Regions from separate parts of the Streptomyces sp. NPDC052040 genome, predicted to be linked through region 1. Evidence: predicted binding sites of a transcription regulator. Region 1 holds the regulator's gene; each other region holds the start of a gene.

Region 1 (5,580 bases):
GTCCACCACCGCGCCGTGCCCCGGTACGTAGAGCGCGTCCGGGCCGCCCAGCGCGAGCAGCCGGTCCAGGGCCGCGGGCCAGCGCGCGGGGACCGCGTCCGGGCCCGCCTGGGGTTCCCCGGACTCCTCCACCAGGTCGCCGCAGAACACCACCTCCCGCTCACCGGGGACCGAGCCGGGGACGAAGACCGCCAGATCGTGGGCGGTATGGGCCGGGCCCAGATTCGCCAGCAGCACCCGCACCCCGCCCAGGTCCAGCATCCGTTCCCCGCAGACCGGATGGCGCGGGCGGACCAGCGCCTCCCCGGCCCGCGCCGCCTCGGCCGCATCCAGCCCGTGCCGCACCGCGTCGGCGACCAGCGCGTCCCGCTCGCAGGCCAGCACCGCGTCCACGCCGACCGCCCCGAACACCTCCGCGTCCGCGAACGCCGCGGCCCCGAAGACATGGTCGAAGTGCGGGTGGGTGAACGCGAGATGTGTCACACGCCGGTCCCCGCCGAGCGGTGCGAGCAGCCGCCGCGCATCGGCGCACAGCCGGGCGCCCTCGCCCGGGCCCGACCCCGCGTCGATCATCAGCGCGCCGTGCTCGCCGACCACCAGTCCCGCCGTGCAGTCCCAGCCCGGAAGCCGGGTGCGCCCGGCCCGGGCGCCGAGCGCCTCCCACCCCGACTCTTCCCACCTGACCGTCATGGCACGACGCTATCCGCTGCCGACCTGCCCCGGTGGGACACCCCGGGGCAGGTCGGGACAGGTCGGCACGGCACGGGGCACCGGCCTTGCCGCGGGCGTACCCCACGGCCGTACACTTGGCGCGGGGATGCTGGCACTCACCCGCGCAGAGTGCCAGGGGAAGCGCCGAGGGGACAGACACTGGAGGTGTGCGCATGCTCAGTGAACGCAGGCTCGAAGTGCTGCGCGCCATCGTCCAGGACTATGTGGGCACCGAGGAGCCGGTGGGCTCCAAGGCCCTGACCGAACGGCACAACCTGGGCGTCTCCCCGGCCACCGTCCGCAACGACATGGCCGCGCTGGAGGACGAGGGCTTCATCGCCCAGCCGCACACCAGCGCCGGACGCATCCCCACGGACAAGGGCTACCGCCTCTTCGTCGACAAGCTCGCGGCCGTCAAGCCGATGAGCCCGCCCGAGCGCCGCGCCATCCAGAACTTCCTGGAGTGCGCCGTCGACCTCGACGACGTCGTGGCGCGCACGGTGCGGCTGCTGGCGCAGCTCACCCGGCAGGTCGCCGTCGTGCAGTATCCGTCGCTGACCCGTTCCACGGTGCGGCATGTGGAGCTGCTGTCGATGGCGCCCGCGCGGGTGATGCTGGTGCTGATCACCGACACCGGCCGGGTCGAGCAGCGTGTGATCGACTGCCCCGCGCCGTTTGGAGAAACGTCACTCGCAGATCTGCGGGCCCGGCTCAACAGCCGGGTCGCGGGCCGTCGTTTCGCGGATGTCCCGCCCCTGGTGCAGGACCTCCCCGAGGTCTTCGAACCGGAGGACCGGGGCTCGGTCTCCATCGTGCTCTCCACCCTGCTGGAGACCCTGGTGGAGGAGACCGAGGAGCGCCTGATCATCGGCGGCACCGCGAATCTGACCCGCTTCGTGCATGACTTCCCTCTCACCATCCGGCCCGTCCTGGAGGCGCTGGAGGAGCAGGTCGTCCTCCTCAAGTTGCTGGGTGAGGCGCAGGATCCGGCCATGCGCGTGCGTATCGGCCATGAGAACGCTCACGAGGGACTCAACTCCACGTCGGTGGTCTCCGTGGGCTACGGTTCGGGCGGCGAGGCAGTAGCGAAACTCGGCGTGGTCGGACCGACCCGCATGGATTACCCGGGAACGATGGGAGCGGTACGAGCGGTGGCACGGTACGTCGGACAGATCCTGGCGGAGTCTTAAGTGGCCACGGACTACTACGCCGTACTCGGCGTGCGCCGCGACGCGTCGCAGGATGAGATCAAGAAGGCGTTCCGCCGGCTCGCTCGCGAGCTGCACCCGGACGTCAATCCCGATCCGAAGACGCAGGAGCGGTTCAAGGAGATCAACGCGGCGTACGAGGTGCTCTCGGACCCGCAGAAGAAGCAGGTCTACGACCTCGGCGGCGACCCCCTGTCCCAGGCGGGCGGCGGAGGCGCGGGCGGCTTCGGCGCAGGCGGCTTCGGGAACTTCTCGGACATCATGGACGCCTTCTTCGGCACGGCGTCGCAGCGCGGTCCGCGCTCGCGCACCCGCCGGGGCCAGGACGCCATGATCCGGCTGGAGATCGAACTCGACGAGGCGGCCTTCGGCACCACCAAGGACATCCAGGTCGACACGGCCATCGTCTGCAACACCTGCAACGGCGAGGGCGCTGCACCCGGCACCACCGCGCAGACCTGTGACATGTGCCGCGGCCGCGGTGAGGTCTCCCAGGTCACCCGGTCCTTCCTGGGCCAGGTCATGACCTCCCGGCCCTGCCCCCAGTGCCAGGGCTTCGGGACGATCGTCCCCAACCCCTGCCCGGAGTGCGCGGGCGACGGACGGGTGCGCTCCCGGCGGACCCTCACCGTCAAGATCCCCGCCGGTGTCGACAACGGCACCCGGATCCAGCTCGCGGGCGAGGGCGAGGTCGGCCCCGGCGGCGGTCCCGCCGGTGACCTGTACGTGGAGATCCACGAGTTGCCGCACCGGACCTTCCAGCGCCGCGGCGACGATCTGCACTGCACCGTCACTCTGCCGATGACGGCCGCGGCCCTCGGCACCAAGGTGCCGCTGGAGACGCTGGACGGCATGGAGGAGGTCGACATCCGCCCCGGCACCCAGTCCGGGCAGTCGATCCCGCTGCACGGCCGGGGCGTCACCCATCTGCGCGGCGGCGGCCGGGGCGATCTGATCGTCCATGTCGAGGTGCAGACGCCCTCGAAGCTGGACCCCGAGCAGGAGCGCCTGTTGCGGGAGCTGGCCCAGCTGCGCGGCGAGGAGCGGCCCCAGGGCCAGTTCCAGCCGGGCCAGCAGGGGCTGTTCTCGCGGCTGAAGGACGCGTTCAACGGACGCTGACGCGGACGGCGGGGCGGCCGGGGCCGGGAGGCCCTGAGGACACCGGCCGTCCCCCGATCCGGGCTATTCCTCTGGCACATGCCAGGGGAAGGGCGGATTCGGACTTGTTCGAAGGACGTGACAACATGCCGTCATGTCCTCCGTGCTGACCGATCTCCTCCGCCATCCGATCGTGCAGGCCCCCATGGCGGGTGGTGTCGCCGTGCCGCAGCTGGCCGCCGCCGTCTCCGAGGCCGGCGGGCTGGGCTTCCTCGCCGCCGGGTACAAGACCGCCGACGGCATGTACCAGGACATCAAACAGCTCCGCGGCCTCACCGGCCGCCCCTTCGGTGTGAATGTGTTCATGCCGCAGCACGACCAGGCCGACCCGGCCTCCGTCGAGGTCTACGCCGAGCAGCTCGCCGGTGAGGCCGCCTGGTACAAGACCGAGCTGGGCGACCCCGACAGCGGTCGCGACGACGGCTACGACGCCAAGCTCGCCGTCCTGCTGGACGACCCGGTCCCGGCGGCCTCCTTCCACTTCGGCATCCCCGCCCCCTCGGTCCTCGACTCGCTGCGCCGCGCGGGCACCTTCACCCTGGTCACCGCCACCACCGCAGAGGAAGCCCTCGCAGTGCAGGAGGCGGGCGCCGACGCGGTGATCGCCCAGGGCGTCGAGGCCGGGGGCCACCAGGGCACCCACCGCGACAGCGCCGAGAACGACGGCTCCGGCATCGGAGTGCTCTCCCTGGTCGCCCAGATCCGCGAGGCCGTGCGGATCCCGATCGTGGCGGCCGGCGGTCTGATGCGCGGCAGCCAGATCGCCGCCGTGCTCGCGGCGGGCGCCAGCGCCGCCCAGCTGGGCACCGCGTTCCTCGCCACCCCCGAGTCCGGCGCCCACCCCCTGCACAAGCGGGCCCTGACCGACCCCCTGTTCGTCCGGACCGGGCTGACCCGCGCCTTCTCCGGCCGCCCGGCGCGCGGTCTGGTCAACCGGTTCATGCGGGAGCACGGCCCGTACGCGCCCGTGGCCTACCCCGAGATCAACCACCTCACCTCGCCGCTGCGCAAGGCGGCCGCCAAGGCGAACGACCCGCAGGGCATGGCGCTGTGGGCGGGCCAGGGCCACCGCCTGGCCCGCGAGCTGCCCGCCGGGCGGCTGGTGGAGGTGCTGGCGGCGGAACTCGCGGAGGCGGCCGGGTCGTTGGCCGCGCGGGGCGGCGGACGGTGACCGCGCCCGTCTTCGTCGTGGACCGGCTCGACGGCGCCGGGCCCGAGTTCGTGCTCGACGGCCCCGAGGGGCGCCACGCGGTCTCGGTGAAGCGGCTGCGGCCCGGGGAGGCCGTGGTGCTCACCGACGGCGCCGGACACCGCGCCGAGTGCGAGGTCCTCGCCACCGAGGGCAAGGACCGGCTGATCGTCCGGGTGGCCGCGCTCTGTGAGGAGCCGCCGGGGACGCCCCGTATCACCGTCGTCCAGGCCCTGCCCAAGGGCGACCGGGGCGAAGTGGCGGTCGAGACCATGACCGAGGTCGGCGTCGACGCGATCGTGCCCTGGGCGGCCTCCCGCTGCATCACCCAGTGGAAGGGCGAGCGGGGGCTGAAGGCGCTCGGCAAGTGGCGGGCCACTGCCCGTGAGGCGGGCAAGCAGTCCCGCCGGACGCGCTTCCCCGAGGTGGCCGAGCCCGCGACGACCAAACAGGTCGCCGAACTGCTCGCCGCGGCCGACTTCGCCGCGGTGCTGCACGAGAGCGGCGAGGAACCCCTCGCCACCGTGGAACTCCCCGCCGAGGGCGGGATCGTCCTCGTCGTCGGGCCCGAAGGGGGCGTCGCGCCCGAGGAGTTGGCCCTCTTCGAGCAGGCGGGCGCCCGGCCCTTCCGGCTGGGGCACACCGTCCTGCGCACCTCGACCGCGGGCACCGCGGCGGCCGCGCTGCTGCTCGGCCGCACCGGACGCTGGTCCTGACCTCCGGGAGCACGCGATGGAACTCGCCCAGGTAAGGCTGCTGGTCTCGGACTTCGCCGCCTGCTACCGCTTCTACGCCGACGTCCTCGGCCTCAGGCCCCAGTCGGAGGCGGAGCAGGGGCCCTACGAGAAGTTCAGCCCCGCCGCCGGTTCGGCCGGAATCGCGCTCCAGGACCGGGAGGCGATGGCCCGCACCCTCGGTGAACTGGGCGACGAGGCCCTGGGCCACCGCTCGCTCGTGGTGCTGCGGGTCGACGACCTGGACGCGTACTGCGAGCGGATCACCGCCCGCGGCGCCGTCCTGCTGCACGGTCCGGCGCCGCTGACCGAACGGTTGCGCGTGGCCCATCTCAAGGACCCCGAGGGCAATCTGGTGGAGCTTCAGGAGTGGCTGCTGCTAGACGGCTGACGGCGCCGGGAGGGGCGTGCAGGGTGCGTCCGGGGTGGCCGTATGCGCTCTACCGCGAGTGGCGGGAAAGTGGCAGGCTGTCACCATGCGGGTTCTGAGACGGATTCGGCGGCCGCGGCTCGGGCGCCCCGTGGCGGCGACCGGGCTGCTGGCCCTGGCCGTCGGCGGGATCACGGCCTGCCAGCCCGG
Region 2 (5,580 bases), on a different contig from region 1:
GCTTCGGGAACAAGGGCCGTTATCTCGACGTGCCGATGGCCGATGAGCTGCGGATGCTGAAGGTGCACTGCGAGGCCGTGCTGCGGCTGACCGGCGCGGCCGCCGAGGCCATGCGCACCCGGGGCCGCGGCGGCATCGTGAACGTGGCCTCGGTCGCGGCCTTCGTCCCGCGCGGCACCTACGGCGCGTCCAAGGCGTGGGTCGTGCAGTTCACCCAGGGCGCGGCCCGGGACCTGGCCGGGTCGGGCGTACGGCTGATGGCGCTGGCGCCGGGCTTCGTCCGCACCGAGTTCCACCAGCGCGCCGGGATGGGCACGGACAACATCCCGGGCTGGATGTGGCTGGACGCCGACAAGCTGGTGGCCTCGGCGCTCGCGGACCTGGCGCGCGGCAAAACGCTGTCCATTCCGGACCCCCGGTACAAGGCACTGATGGGCGTGGTGAAGGTGACGCCGCGCGCACTGCTGGGCGGCCTCACCTCCCGGACGGGGCGCAAGTACGGGCCGCAGTGACGGGCGGCGGTGACGTCGCCTCCCGGGTGGGGCGACGTGCCCGGCCGCTCGGCCTCCCGGGTGGGGCGATGTGCCCGGCCGCTCGGCCGCTTCATGTCCTGCCGTCGGCCCGGCGGGACGCGCCGAGGCCCGGCGCCCCCTCGGGGAGGGAGTGCCGGGCCTCGGTTCGCAGAGGTGTCCGCCGTCAGTGGGCGTGGCCGTGGCCGTGACCAGCGGCGGCCGGCTCCTCCTCTTCCTTCTTCTCGACGACCAGGGTCTCGGTCGTGAGCAGCAGGGAGGCGATGGAGGCGGCGTTCTCCAGGGCGGAGCGGGTGACCTTGACCGGGTCGATGACGCCGGCCTTGATCAGGTCGCCGTACTCACCGGTGGCCGCGTTGTAGCCCTGGCCCTTGTCCAGCTCGGCGACCTTGGAGGCGATGACATAGCCCTCGAGGCCCGCGTTCTCGGCGATCCAGCGCAGCGGCTCGACGACCGCGCGGCGGACGATGGCGACACCGGTCGCCTCGTCGCCCTGCTTGCCGAGGCCGCCCTCGAGCACCTTGGAGGCGTGCACCAGAGCGGAACCGCCACCGGAGACGATGCCCTCCTCGACCGCGGCGCGGGTCGCGGAGATGGCGTCCTCCAGACGGTGCTTCTTCTCCTTCAGCTCCACCTCGGTGGCGGCGCCGACCTTGATCACACACACGCCGCCGGCCAGCTTGGCGAGGCGCTCCTGGAGCTTCTCGCGGTCCCAGTCGGAGTCGGTGGTCTCGATCTCGGCCTTGATCTGGGCCACGCGACCCGCGACGTCCTCGGACCGGCCGCCGCCGTCGACGATGGTCGTGTCGTCCTTGGTGACCGTCACGCGGCGGGCGGAACCCAGCACGTCCAGGCCGACCTGGTCGACCTTGAGACCGACCTCCTCGGCGACAACGGTCGCGCCGGTGAGGACCGCCATGTCCTGGAGCATCGCCTTGCGGCGGTCGCCGAAGCCGGGGGCCTTCACGGCGACGGCGTTGAAGGTGCCGCGGATCTTGTTGACGACGAGGGTCGACAGGGCCTCGCCCTCGACGTCCTCGGCGATGATCAGCAGCGGCTTGGAGGCACCCGCCTGGATGACCTTCTCCAGCAGCGGCAGCAGGTCCGCGATGGAGCCGATCTTGCCCTGGTGGATCAGGATGTACGGGTCGTCGAGGACGGCCTCCATGCGCTCCTGGTCCGTCACGAAGTACGGCGACAGGTAGCCCTTGTCGAAGGCCATGCCCTCGGTGAAGTCCAGCTCGAGACCGAAGGTGTTGGACTCCTCGACGGTGATGACACCGTCCTTGCCGACCTTGTCCATCGCCTCGGCGATCAGCTCGCCGACCTGCTGGTCCTGGGCGGACAGCCCGGCCACGGCGGCGATGTCGGACTTCTCGTCGATGGGGCGGGCCGTGGCGAGCAGGTCGTCGGAGACGGCCTTGACCGCGGCGTCGATGCCCTTCTTCAGGGCGGCCGGGGACGCGCCCGCGGCGACGTTCCGCAGGCCCTCGCGCACCAGCGCCTGGGCGAGCACGGTGGCGGTGGTGGTGCCGTCACCAGCGATGTCGTTGGTCTTGGTCGCCACCTCCTTCACCAGCTGGGCACCGAGGTTCTCGTAGGGGTCCTCGACCTCGACCTCACGGGCGATGGTGACACCGTCGTTGGTGATGGTCGGGGCGCCGAACTTCTTGTCGATGACGACATTGCGGCCCTTGGGGCCGATCGTCACCTTGACCGTGTCGGCAAGCTTGTTGACGCCGCGCTCGAGGGCGCGACGGGCGTCCTCGTCGAACTTCAGGATCTTCGCCATGGAGCGTTTCAGTCCTCTCGTTGCGGTGCCCGGCCGCCCTCCCGGTGCGGCCGTCACCACGGTGAAGAACGAACCGCGCCCCCGGCGCCCGGCTGTTGAAGGCTCGCGGGACCAGGGGCGCAGCTCAAAGCAGTGTGCTTCGGTGAATTACTTCTCGATGATCGCGAGCACGTCGCGGGCCGAGAGAACGAGGTACTCCTCGTTGTTGTACTTCACCTCGGTGCCGCCGTACTTGCTGTAGAGCACGACGTCGCCGACCTTGACGTCGAGCTCGACGCGCTTGCCGTCCTCGATACGGCCCGGGCCCACGGCGAGGACGACGCCCTCCTGGGGCTTCTCCTTCGCGGTGTCCGGGATGACCAGGCCAGAGGCCGTGGTCTGCTCGGCGTCCAGCGGCTGGACCACAATGCGGTCCTCGAGCGGCTTGATGGCAACCTTGGTGCTGGCGGTCGTCACGATCCGACCTCCCCCTTCGGAGATCTCACGGGGTTAACTGTCTGAGGTGGCGACCAGGTGGATCCGTCGTCGCGGGTGCCGGACCTGCCCGTCGCTGTGTTGGCACTCTCCAACGGTGAGTGCCAGAGCCGAGACTATGACCGCGATTAGCACTCGGTCAAGCGGAGTGCCAATTGACGCTTGCGCGGCGCGGATGCGAGGGGCTCCGCGGGGGCCCGCAGAGCACCCGGGGAGCCCGCAGCGGCGGCGCCCACAAGAGGTCCGGGTCCTCCCTGGAGGCGGTCCTCCCTAGAGGTAGTCCTCCAGCCGGCCGACCGCGAAACCTCTTGCCTGGATACGGCGCAGCAGGCGGGTCGTCTCGACGGTCGGCGAGGAGAATGCGCGGCCCGTGTCGTGGGCCAGCACGATGTCACCCGCGCGGGGCCCCGCCGCTCCCCCGCCGCGGCGGCCGGTGCGGACGCCCGGGGCGGGGCGCCACAGGATCAGCGCCTTGATGCCACAGGCCGCCGCCGCCCGAAGCGTCGTACGGTCGTACCGGCCGCCCGGCGGACGCAGCAGCCGGGGCAGCACGCCCAGCCGCGCCCTCAGCCGGTCGCGCTGGCCGCAGATCTCCGCGCGCTGCTCGCGGTAGGGGCGGCCGCGCAGCGCGGCGCGGTCCAGGGTCTGGTTCTGGATGGCCGCGCCCGCGGCCCGCAGCCGCGCCACGCGGGCCCGGCGGGGGCCCGCGGCGCGGCCGGTGAGGAACACGCTGACCGGCAGCCGCAGTTCGCGGATCATCGCGGCGAACCGGGGGTCGTCCTCGGGCCCGTCGCCGTAGACCAGGAAGACCACCCGGTCGCGGGTGGGGACACGGTCGAGCACCCGGGGGAGGCGCCCGTCCGCCCGTCCCGGCGCGCGGTACGGGCGCGGCGCGGGCGCGAGCGGGGCGGGCAGGCCCCAGTGCCGGTAGGCGTGTTCCCGGGGTGCTCGGCTCTGCTGGACCCCCTGGGCCGCCTTCCTGCCGAGCCGTTCGATGGGGTCGACGGACTGGGCGCAGCCGGACAGCAGCACCGCGGCGAGCACTCCGGCGGCCGTCGCGCGCAGCCTGCGCCGCTCTCTCGGCCGACGGTTCCCCGGGTGGGCGGGCCCGTACGGCGCCCGGAGGGCGCCGGGGCGGCGGCCCGACGGGCGGGCCGCCCCCGCGCGAGGGGCGAGCGCGTCCCGCGCCTCGGCGCCGGTGCAGCCGGGGACGAGCACGACGGGCCCCTCCAGGGCATCCACACCCTTTCGGTCATTTCGTCGTACGAGCTGCATGATCTCGGATCCTTCCAGCCACCGGCGGCCGCGGAGGGCCGACACCGCGGCCGGGCGCACGCCGTCCACCGACTGGCCGACAATGGCCCCGTGAACGACCTCCCCCTCGACTCCCTGCGCGGCCCCGAGGGCCGCGCCCTCCTCGACCAGGTGCGCGGCACCGCCCCGGCCGACGAACTGGCCGTGGCCACCCGGCTGCGCCGCGCGTATCCTGCCCCGCTGGTCTCGGCGGCCCTGGCCCAGGCGCGGCTGCGCGAGCGGGCGGCGGCGAAGTTCGGGGCCGAGGACGCCGGGCGGATGTTCTTCACCCCGAACGGTGTGGAGCAGTCGACGAGGACGGCGGTGGCCGTCCATCGCGCGCAGCGGCTGCGGGCCCTCGGCGTGACCTCGGTCGCCGATCTGTGCTCCGGGATCGGCGGCGACGCGATCGCGCTGGCCCGCGCCGGGATCCGGGTCCTGGCCGTGGACCGGGACCCGGGGACCGCCGCGGTGGCGCGGGCCAACGCCGAGGAACTCGGCCTGTCCGGGCTGATCGAGGTGCGCGAGGCGGATGTCACGGAGGTGGACGTCTCCGCGTACGACGCCGTCTTCGTGGACCCGGCCCGGCGCGGCGGCCGCGGCCGCATCTTCGACCCGGAGGCGTACTCGCCCCCGCTGTCCTGGGCCGTCGCCGCGGCCCTGAAGGCACCGCGGGCCGCGCTGAAGGTCGCCCCCGGCATCCCGCACGAGGCGGTGCCCGCCGAGGCGGAGGCCGAGTGGATCTCGGACGGCGGGGACGTGAAGGAGGCGGTGCTGTGGTTCGGCACCGAGCCCGGTCTCGTCCGGGCCACCCTGCTGCCCGGCCCCCGCGAACTGCGCGGCCGCGGCCTGCCCGACCCGCCGGTGCGCCCCCTCGGCCGCTTCCTCTACGAGCCCGACGGCGCCGTGATCCGCGCGCATCTGGTGGCGGAGGCGGCCGAGGAACTGGACGGCGGGCTGCTCGACGCGACGATCGCCTACATCACCGCGGACGAGCACCGCGACTCCTCCTGGGCCACCGCCTACGAGATCACCGACCGGCTGCCCTTCAACGTGAAGAAGCTGAAGGCGCTGCTGCGGGAGCGCGAGGTCGGGGTGCTGACCGTGAAGAAGCGCGGCTCGGCCGTCGAACCGGAGGAACTGCGCCGCAAGGTCCTGCCCAAGCCGTACGGCTCCCGTGCGGTGACGGTGTTCCTGACCCGGGTGGCAGGGGCGCCGACGATGCTGCTGGGGCACCCGGTCTGAGAGCGGGCGCCCCGGCGGCGGCCGAACGGCCCGCGGCCCTGCGGCCCTGCGGCCCGGTCAGCCGCCGTCCACCGCTTCGAAGCGCCAGCGGTGCACCGCCCGGGTCACCAGACCCCCGTCCGGCTCGGGGAGTTCGGGCAGCTCGTCGGCGAGGTCCGCGTCCCACCAGGTGATGACGAGGACCCGGTCCTGAGGGGCCCGGAAGGTCTCACGGCGCAGCGGAGGCGGCGTCAGTTCCCGCGCCAG
Region 3 (5,580 bases), on a different contig from region 1:
TACCGGGGCTACCGGGGCTACCGGGGCTACCGGGGCTACCGGGGCTACCGGATCAGTACAGGGTCTTCAGGGCCGCCGCGTCGTAGGGCTTCAGCTCGTCGAAGCGGCCCGCCAGGACCTTGGCCGCCCACTCGGGGTCCTGGAGCAGGGCGCGGCCGATGGCGACCATGTCGAACTCGTCGGACTCCAGGCGGTCCAGCAGGTTGTCGAGATCCTGGACCGGGGCGCCCTCGCCCTGGAAGCTCTTGACGAAGTCGCCGTCCAGGCCGACCGAGCCGACCGTGATGACCGGCTTGCCGGTGAGCTTCTTGGTCCAGCCCGCGAGGTTGAGGTCGGAGCCCTCGAACTCGGGCAGCCAGTAGCGGCGGGTGGATGCGTGGAAGGCGTCGACCCCGGCCGAGGCGAGCGGGGCGAGGATCGCCTCCAGCTCCTCGGGGGTTCCGGCGAGGCGGGCGTCGTAGGCCTCCTGCTTCCACTGCGAGTAGCGGAAGATGACCGGGAACTCCGGCGAGACCGCCTCCCGCACGGCGGCCACGATCTCCGCGGCGAAGGCCGCCCGGGCCACCGGGTCGCCGCCGTAGGCGTCGGTGCGGCGGTTGGTGCCCGACCACAGGAACTGGTCGACGAGATAGCCGTGGGCGCCGTGGATCTCCACACCGTCGAAGCCGATGCGCTCCGCGTCGGCGGCGGCCCGGGCGAAGGCGCCGATGACGCCGTCCAGGTCGGCCCGGTCCATGGCCTTGCCGGTGGGCTCCTCGGCACCGATGCGCAGACCGGAGGGGCCGACGGCCGGGGCCTCGGCGAACGGCGGCTGGCCCTGCTCGCGGACCATGCCGATGTGCCACAGCTGCGGGACGATCGTGCCGCCGCCCGCGTGCACCGCCTCGGCGACCTTCGCCCAGCCCGCGAGCTGCTCCTCGCCGTGGAAGCGCGGCACCCGGTCACTCTGCCCGGCCGAGTCGTGGCCCACATAGGTGCCCTCGGTGACGATCAGTCCGACACCGGCGGCGGCCCGGCGGGCGTAGTACGCCACCACGTCCTCGCCGGGGATGCCGCCCGGGGAGAACATACGGGTCATCGGGGCCATCGCGATCCGGTTCGGGACCGTGAGGCCGTTGAGGGCGATCGGGCGGGACAGGATCCGGGCCGCGCGGGTGGCGGGGGGCGTGGTGGCGGTCACGTGGGGCTCCTCAAGGCTTGCTGACCGATTGGTATGTGCGCGCGCATTGTTGCACCACATAAAACAAACGGGCGCGGGGTCCCCCCTATTCCGTGCCGGGCCACCCCACCACGTGACCCCGGACACGCCCGAGGGCGGCACCCCTGTCGGAACAGGAGGTACCGCCCTCGGCAAGGACGAAGATCAACCCTCGGGTCGATCAGAAGTCCATGTCACCGCCCGGCATGCCGCCACCGGCAGGCGCGGCGGACTTCTCCGGCTTGTCGGCGATGACGGCCTCGGTGGTGAGGAACAGCGCGGCGATGGAGGCGGCGTTCTGCAGCGCGGAACGGGTCACCTTCGCCGGGTCGATGATGCCTTCCTTGACCAGGTCGACGTACTCGCCGGTCGCGGCGTTCAGGCCGTGGCCCGGGGTCAGGTTGCGCACCTTCTCCACCACGACACCGCCCTCGAGGCCGGCGTTGACGGCGATCTGCTTCAGCGGGGCCTCGAGCGCCAGCTTGACGGCGGCGGCACCGGTGGCCTCGTCGCCCTCCAGCTCCAGCTTCTCGAAGACCTGGGAGGCCTGGAGCAGGGCCACGCCACCACCGGCGACGATGCCCTCCTCGACGGCCGCCTTCGCGTTGCGGACGGCGTCCTCGATGCGGTGCTTGCGCTCCTTGAGCTCGACCTCGGTGGCGGCACCGGCCTTGATGACGGCCACGCCGCCGGCCAGCTTCGCCAGACGCTCCTGGAGCTTCTCGCGGTCGTAGTCCGAGTCGCTGTTCTCGATCTCGGCGCGGATCTGGTTCACACGGCCCTGGACCTGGTCCGGGGAACCGGCGCCGTCCACGATCGTGGTCTCGTCCTTGGTGATGACGACCTTGCGGGCGCGGCCCAGGAGGTCCAGGGTCGCGTTCTCCAGCTTGAGGCCGACCTCCTCGGAGACGACCTCGCCGCCCGTGAGGATGGCGATGTCGCCGAGCATGGCCTTGCGGCGGTCGCCGAAGCCCGGGGCCTTGACGGCGACGGACTTGAAGGTGCCGCGGATCTTGTTGACGACCAGGGTCGACAGGGCCTCGCCCTCGACGTCCTCGGCGATGATCAGCAGCGGCTTGCCCGACTGCATGACCTTCTCCAGCAGCGGGAGCAGGTCCTTGACCGAGGAGATCTTGGAGTTGGCGATCAGGATGTACGGGTCGTCGAGGACGGCCTCCATACGCTCCATGTCGGTGGCGAAGTACGCCGAGATGTAGCCCTTGTCGAAGCGCATGCCCTCGGTGAGCTCAAGCTCCAGACCGAAGGTCTGGGACTCCTCGACGGTGATGACGCCTTCCTTGCCGACCTTGTCCATGGCCTCGGCGATCAGCTCGCCGATCTGGGTGTCGGCGGCGGAGATGGAGGCCGTGGAAGCGATCTGCTCCTTGGTCTCGACATCCTTCGCCTGCTCCAGCAGGGCGGCGGAGACGGCCTCGACGGCCTTCTCGATACCGCGCTTCAGAGCCATCGGGTTGGCACCGGCGGCCACGTTGCGCAGGCCCTCGCGGACCAGCGCCTGGGCGAGCACGGTCGCGGTGGTCGTACCGTCGCCGGCGACGTCGTCCGTCTTCTTGGCGACTTCCTTGACCAGCTCGGCGCCGATCTTCTCGTACGGGTCCTCGAGCTCGATCTCCTTGGCGATGGACACACCATCGTTGGTGATCGTGGGGGCGCCCCACTTCTTCTCGAGGACGACGTTGCGGCCCTTGGGGCCGAGCGTCACCTTGACGGCGTCCGCGAGCTGGTTCATGCCGCGCTCGAGGCCGCGCCGCGCCTCCTCGTCGAACGCGATGATCTTGGCCATGTGAAGTGGTCCCTCCAGGACTGGGGGTGATTACTTCGGACCGCGCCCGCGCCCGCGACGGACGGCCCCGGCCCGGTGGTTCCTTGCCCCACCCGGTCCCGCGGCCTCACCGACCCGGTCCTTCTTTGTCACTCTCACCTTCAGAGTGCTAACGCCAATGATTAGCACTCGACCCCCGAGAGTGCAAGGTGCTCCGCGAAGCGGAGCTCGATGGGGGGAGGTGGTCGGGTGACGGGAGGGCGCAAGGTGCTCCGCGAAGCAGGGCTCGATGGGGGGACCTCCGCGGCGGCTTCTACAGCGGTCCGGACAGCGGCCTCCGCAGGGGCCTCCGCGCGTGCCTGTCATGTGCCGGACAGACCGAGGGGCTCGTACCCCCATGGGATACGAGCCCCTCGACACGTCGAACTGTTCAGTCGTCGGCGCGCAACCTCAGCCGGCCAGACGGACCATGTCCGCCTGCGGCCCCTTCTGACCCTGCGAGATCTCGAACTCGACCCGCTGGCCCTCTTCCAGGGTGCGGTAGCCGTCCATCTGGATCGCGCTGTAGTGGACGAATACATCCGCACCACCGTCGACCGCGATGAAGCCGTACCCCTTCTCCGCGTTGAACCACTTGACGGTGCCCTGAGCCATGCCTAACTCCCCTATTACTGGCCCTTGCACAGATCCACACTTCGCGGATCCGGGTCAGACCTCACCCCCCAACGGTTGGGGGCGTGCGCCGGAACGCGTCGACCGCGGCTGAATGTATCTGTCCAACTGCCCTCTGCAACAGGTCAATCGGACGAGAAATCCGGGCACGACCGGTCGGGAATGTACGGAGAATTCACCCGACTTCAGGGCAAGTCAGGCCCGACAAAAGGAGCGGATGGCGCAAAACGCCTGCCTACTTTGGCTACTTCTCGCCGAACTGGCGGCAGGGAGTCCGGTTGTCGGACCGGGAAATCGGGAGCGGGTTCCCCAACTGTACCGCGCTCAACCATGCAGAATTGCCCCCTCCGCTTTCTCCCGGAGAGGGCAATTCGATGAACTCCCGGTGATTACCCTTACTCAGGGTAACGACCGAAGGGGGGCGCGCGGCCGTCAGCCGCCCGCCACCGCCGGGATGATGGAGACGCCCGCGCCGTCCGGCGTCACCGTGTCCAGACCCTGTTCGAAGCGGACGTCGTCGTCGTTGACGTACACATTGACGAAGCGGCGCAGCTTGCCCTGGTCGTCCAGAACGCGGGCGGCGATACCGGTGTGGTTCTGCTCCAGGTCGGCGATGACCTCGGCGAGAGTCCCGCCCTGGGCGGCGACCTCGGCCGCGCCGCCGGTGTAGGTGCGCAGGATGGTGGGGATGCGAACGGTCACGCTCATGCGAGGCCAGCCTCTCGGAAGGAGTCCAGGGTCGGTCGGATCGTCGCGGTGAGGCCGGTGCCCGCCACCGCGTCCAGGGTCTTGAGGCCGTCGCCGGTGTTGAGGACGACGGTGGTCTTCGCCGGGTCGAGCAGCCCGTTCTCGATCAGCTTGCGCGTCACGCCCACGGTGACCCCGCCCGCCGTCTCCGCGAAGATGCCCTCGGTGCGGGCGAGCAGCTTGATGGCGTCGACGATCTGCGGGTCCGTCACGTCCTCCACGGCCCCGCCGGTGCGGCGCGCGATGTCGAGCACATAGGGGCCGTCCGCCGGGTTGCCGATCGCCAGCGACTTGGCGATCGTGTCGGGCTTCTGCGGGCGGACGACGTCGTGGCCCCCCTTGTAGGCGGCCGACACCGGCGAGCAGCCCTCGGCCTGTGCGCCGAAGATCGTGTACGGCCGGTCCTCGACCAGTCCGAGCGCGATCAGCTCCCGCAGCCCCTTGTCGATCTTGGTGAGCTGGGAGCCGGAGGCGATCGGGACCACGATCTGGTCCGGCAGCCGCCAGCCGAGCTGCTCGCAGATCTCGTACGCCAGGGTCTTGGACCCCTCCGCGTAGTACGGACGGAGATTGACGTTGACGAAGCCCCAGCCCTCGCCCGCCGGGTCGCCGATCAGCTCCGAGCAGAAGCGGTTCACATCGTCGTAGTTGCCCTCGATGCCGACCAGCTCACCGCCGTAGACCGCGGCCATGACGACCTTGCCCTGCTCCAGGTCGTGCGGGATGAAGACGCAGGAGCGGAAACCGGCCCGGGCCGCCGCGGCGCCCACCGCGCCCGCCAGGTTGCCGGTGGAGGAGCAGGAGAGGGTGGTGAAGCCGAAGACGCGCGCCGCCTCCAGCGCCTGCGCGACCACGCGGTCCTTGAAGGAGTGCGTCGGGTTGCCGGAGTCGTCCTTCACATACAGGCCGCCGGTCACGCCCAGCTCGCGGGCCAGGTTGTCGGCCTTGACGAGCTTGGTCCAGCCCGGGTTGAGATTCGGCCGGTCGGCGACGTCCGCCGGGACCGGCAGCAGCGGCGCATAGCGCCAGATGTTCGCGGGGCCCGCTTCGATCCGCCGGCGCAGTTCCTCGGTGTCGTGGCCCGAGAAGTCGTAGGCGATCTCCAGCGGGCCGAAACACTCCTCGCAGGCGAAGACCGGGCCGAGCGGTACCCGGTGGCCGCACTCGCGACAGGACAGGG

Evidence for each region. The regulator HrcA, encoded in region 1, represses chaperone genes, less so after heat shock. The targets are predictions, from matches to a motif close to TTNGCACTCNGNNNNNCNGAGTGCNAA.
Region 2: groES (co-chaperone GroES) is a predicted target of HrcA. The motif match lies at 2,925-2,951, and genes of this name have one in related genera.
Region 3: groL (chaperonin GroEL) is a predicted target of HrcA. The motif match lies at 3,164-3,190, and genes of this name have one in related genera.

Annotation. Positions count from the first base shown of each region.
Region 1 is NZ_JBIUBV010000002.1:401,099-406,678, forward strand. It holds gene ACIHAA_RS07880 (MBL fold metallo-hydrolase) at 1-690, opposite strand, end outside; gene hrcA (heat-inducible transcriptional repressor HrcA) at 885-1,901, shown strand; gene dnaJ (molecular chaperone DnaJ) at 1,902-3,038, shown strand; gene ACIHAA_RS07895 (nitronate monooxygenase) at 3,172-4,248, shown strand; gene ACIHAA_RS07900 (16S rRNA (uracil(1498)-N(3))-methyltransferase) at 4,245-4,982, shown strand; gene ACIHAA_RS07905 (VOC family protein) at 4,999-5,391, shown strand; gene ACIHAA_RS07910 (hypothetical protein) at 5,477-5,580, shown strand, end outside.
Region 2 is NZ_JBIUBV010000009.1:57,377-62,956, reverse strand. It holds gene ACIHAA_RS19475 (SDR family NAD(P)-dependent oxidoreductase) at 1-512, shown strand, start outside; gene groL (chaperonin GroEL) at 697-2,322, opposite strand; gene groES (co-chaperone GroES) at 2,470-2,778, opposite strand; gene ACIHAA_RS19460 (polysaccharide deacetylase family protein) at 3,067-4,071, opposite strand; gene ACIHAA_RS19455 (methyltransferase domain-containing protein) at 4,162-5,334, shown strand; gene ACIHAA_RS19450 (hypothetical protein) at 5,392-5,580, opposite strand, start outside.
Region 3 is NZ_JBIUBV010000003.1:364,144-369,723, reverse strand. It holds gene ACIHAA_RS10030 (NADH:flavin oxidoreductase) at 53-1,180, opposite strand; gene groL (chaperonin GroEL) at 1,380-3,002, opposite strand; gene ACIHAA_RS10020 (cold-shock protein) at 3,432-3,635, opposite strand; gene ACIHAA_RS10015 (MoaD/ThiS family protein) at 4,086-4,361, opposite strand; gene thrC (threonine synthase) at 4,358-5,580, opposite strand, start outside.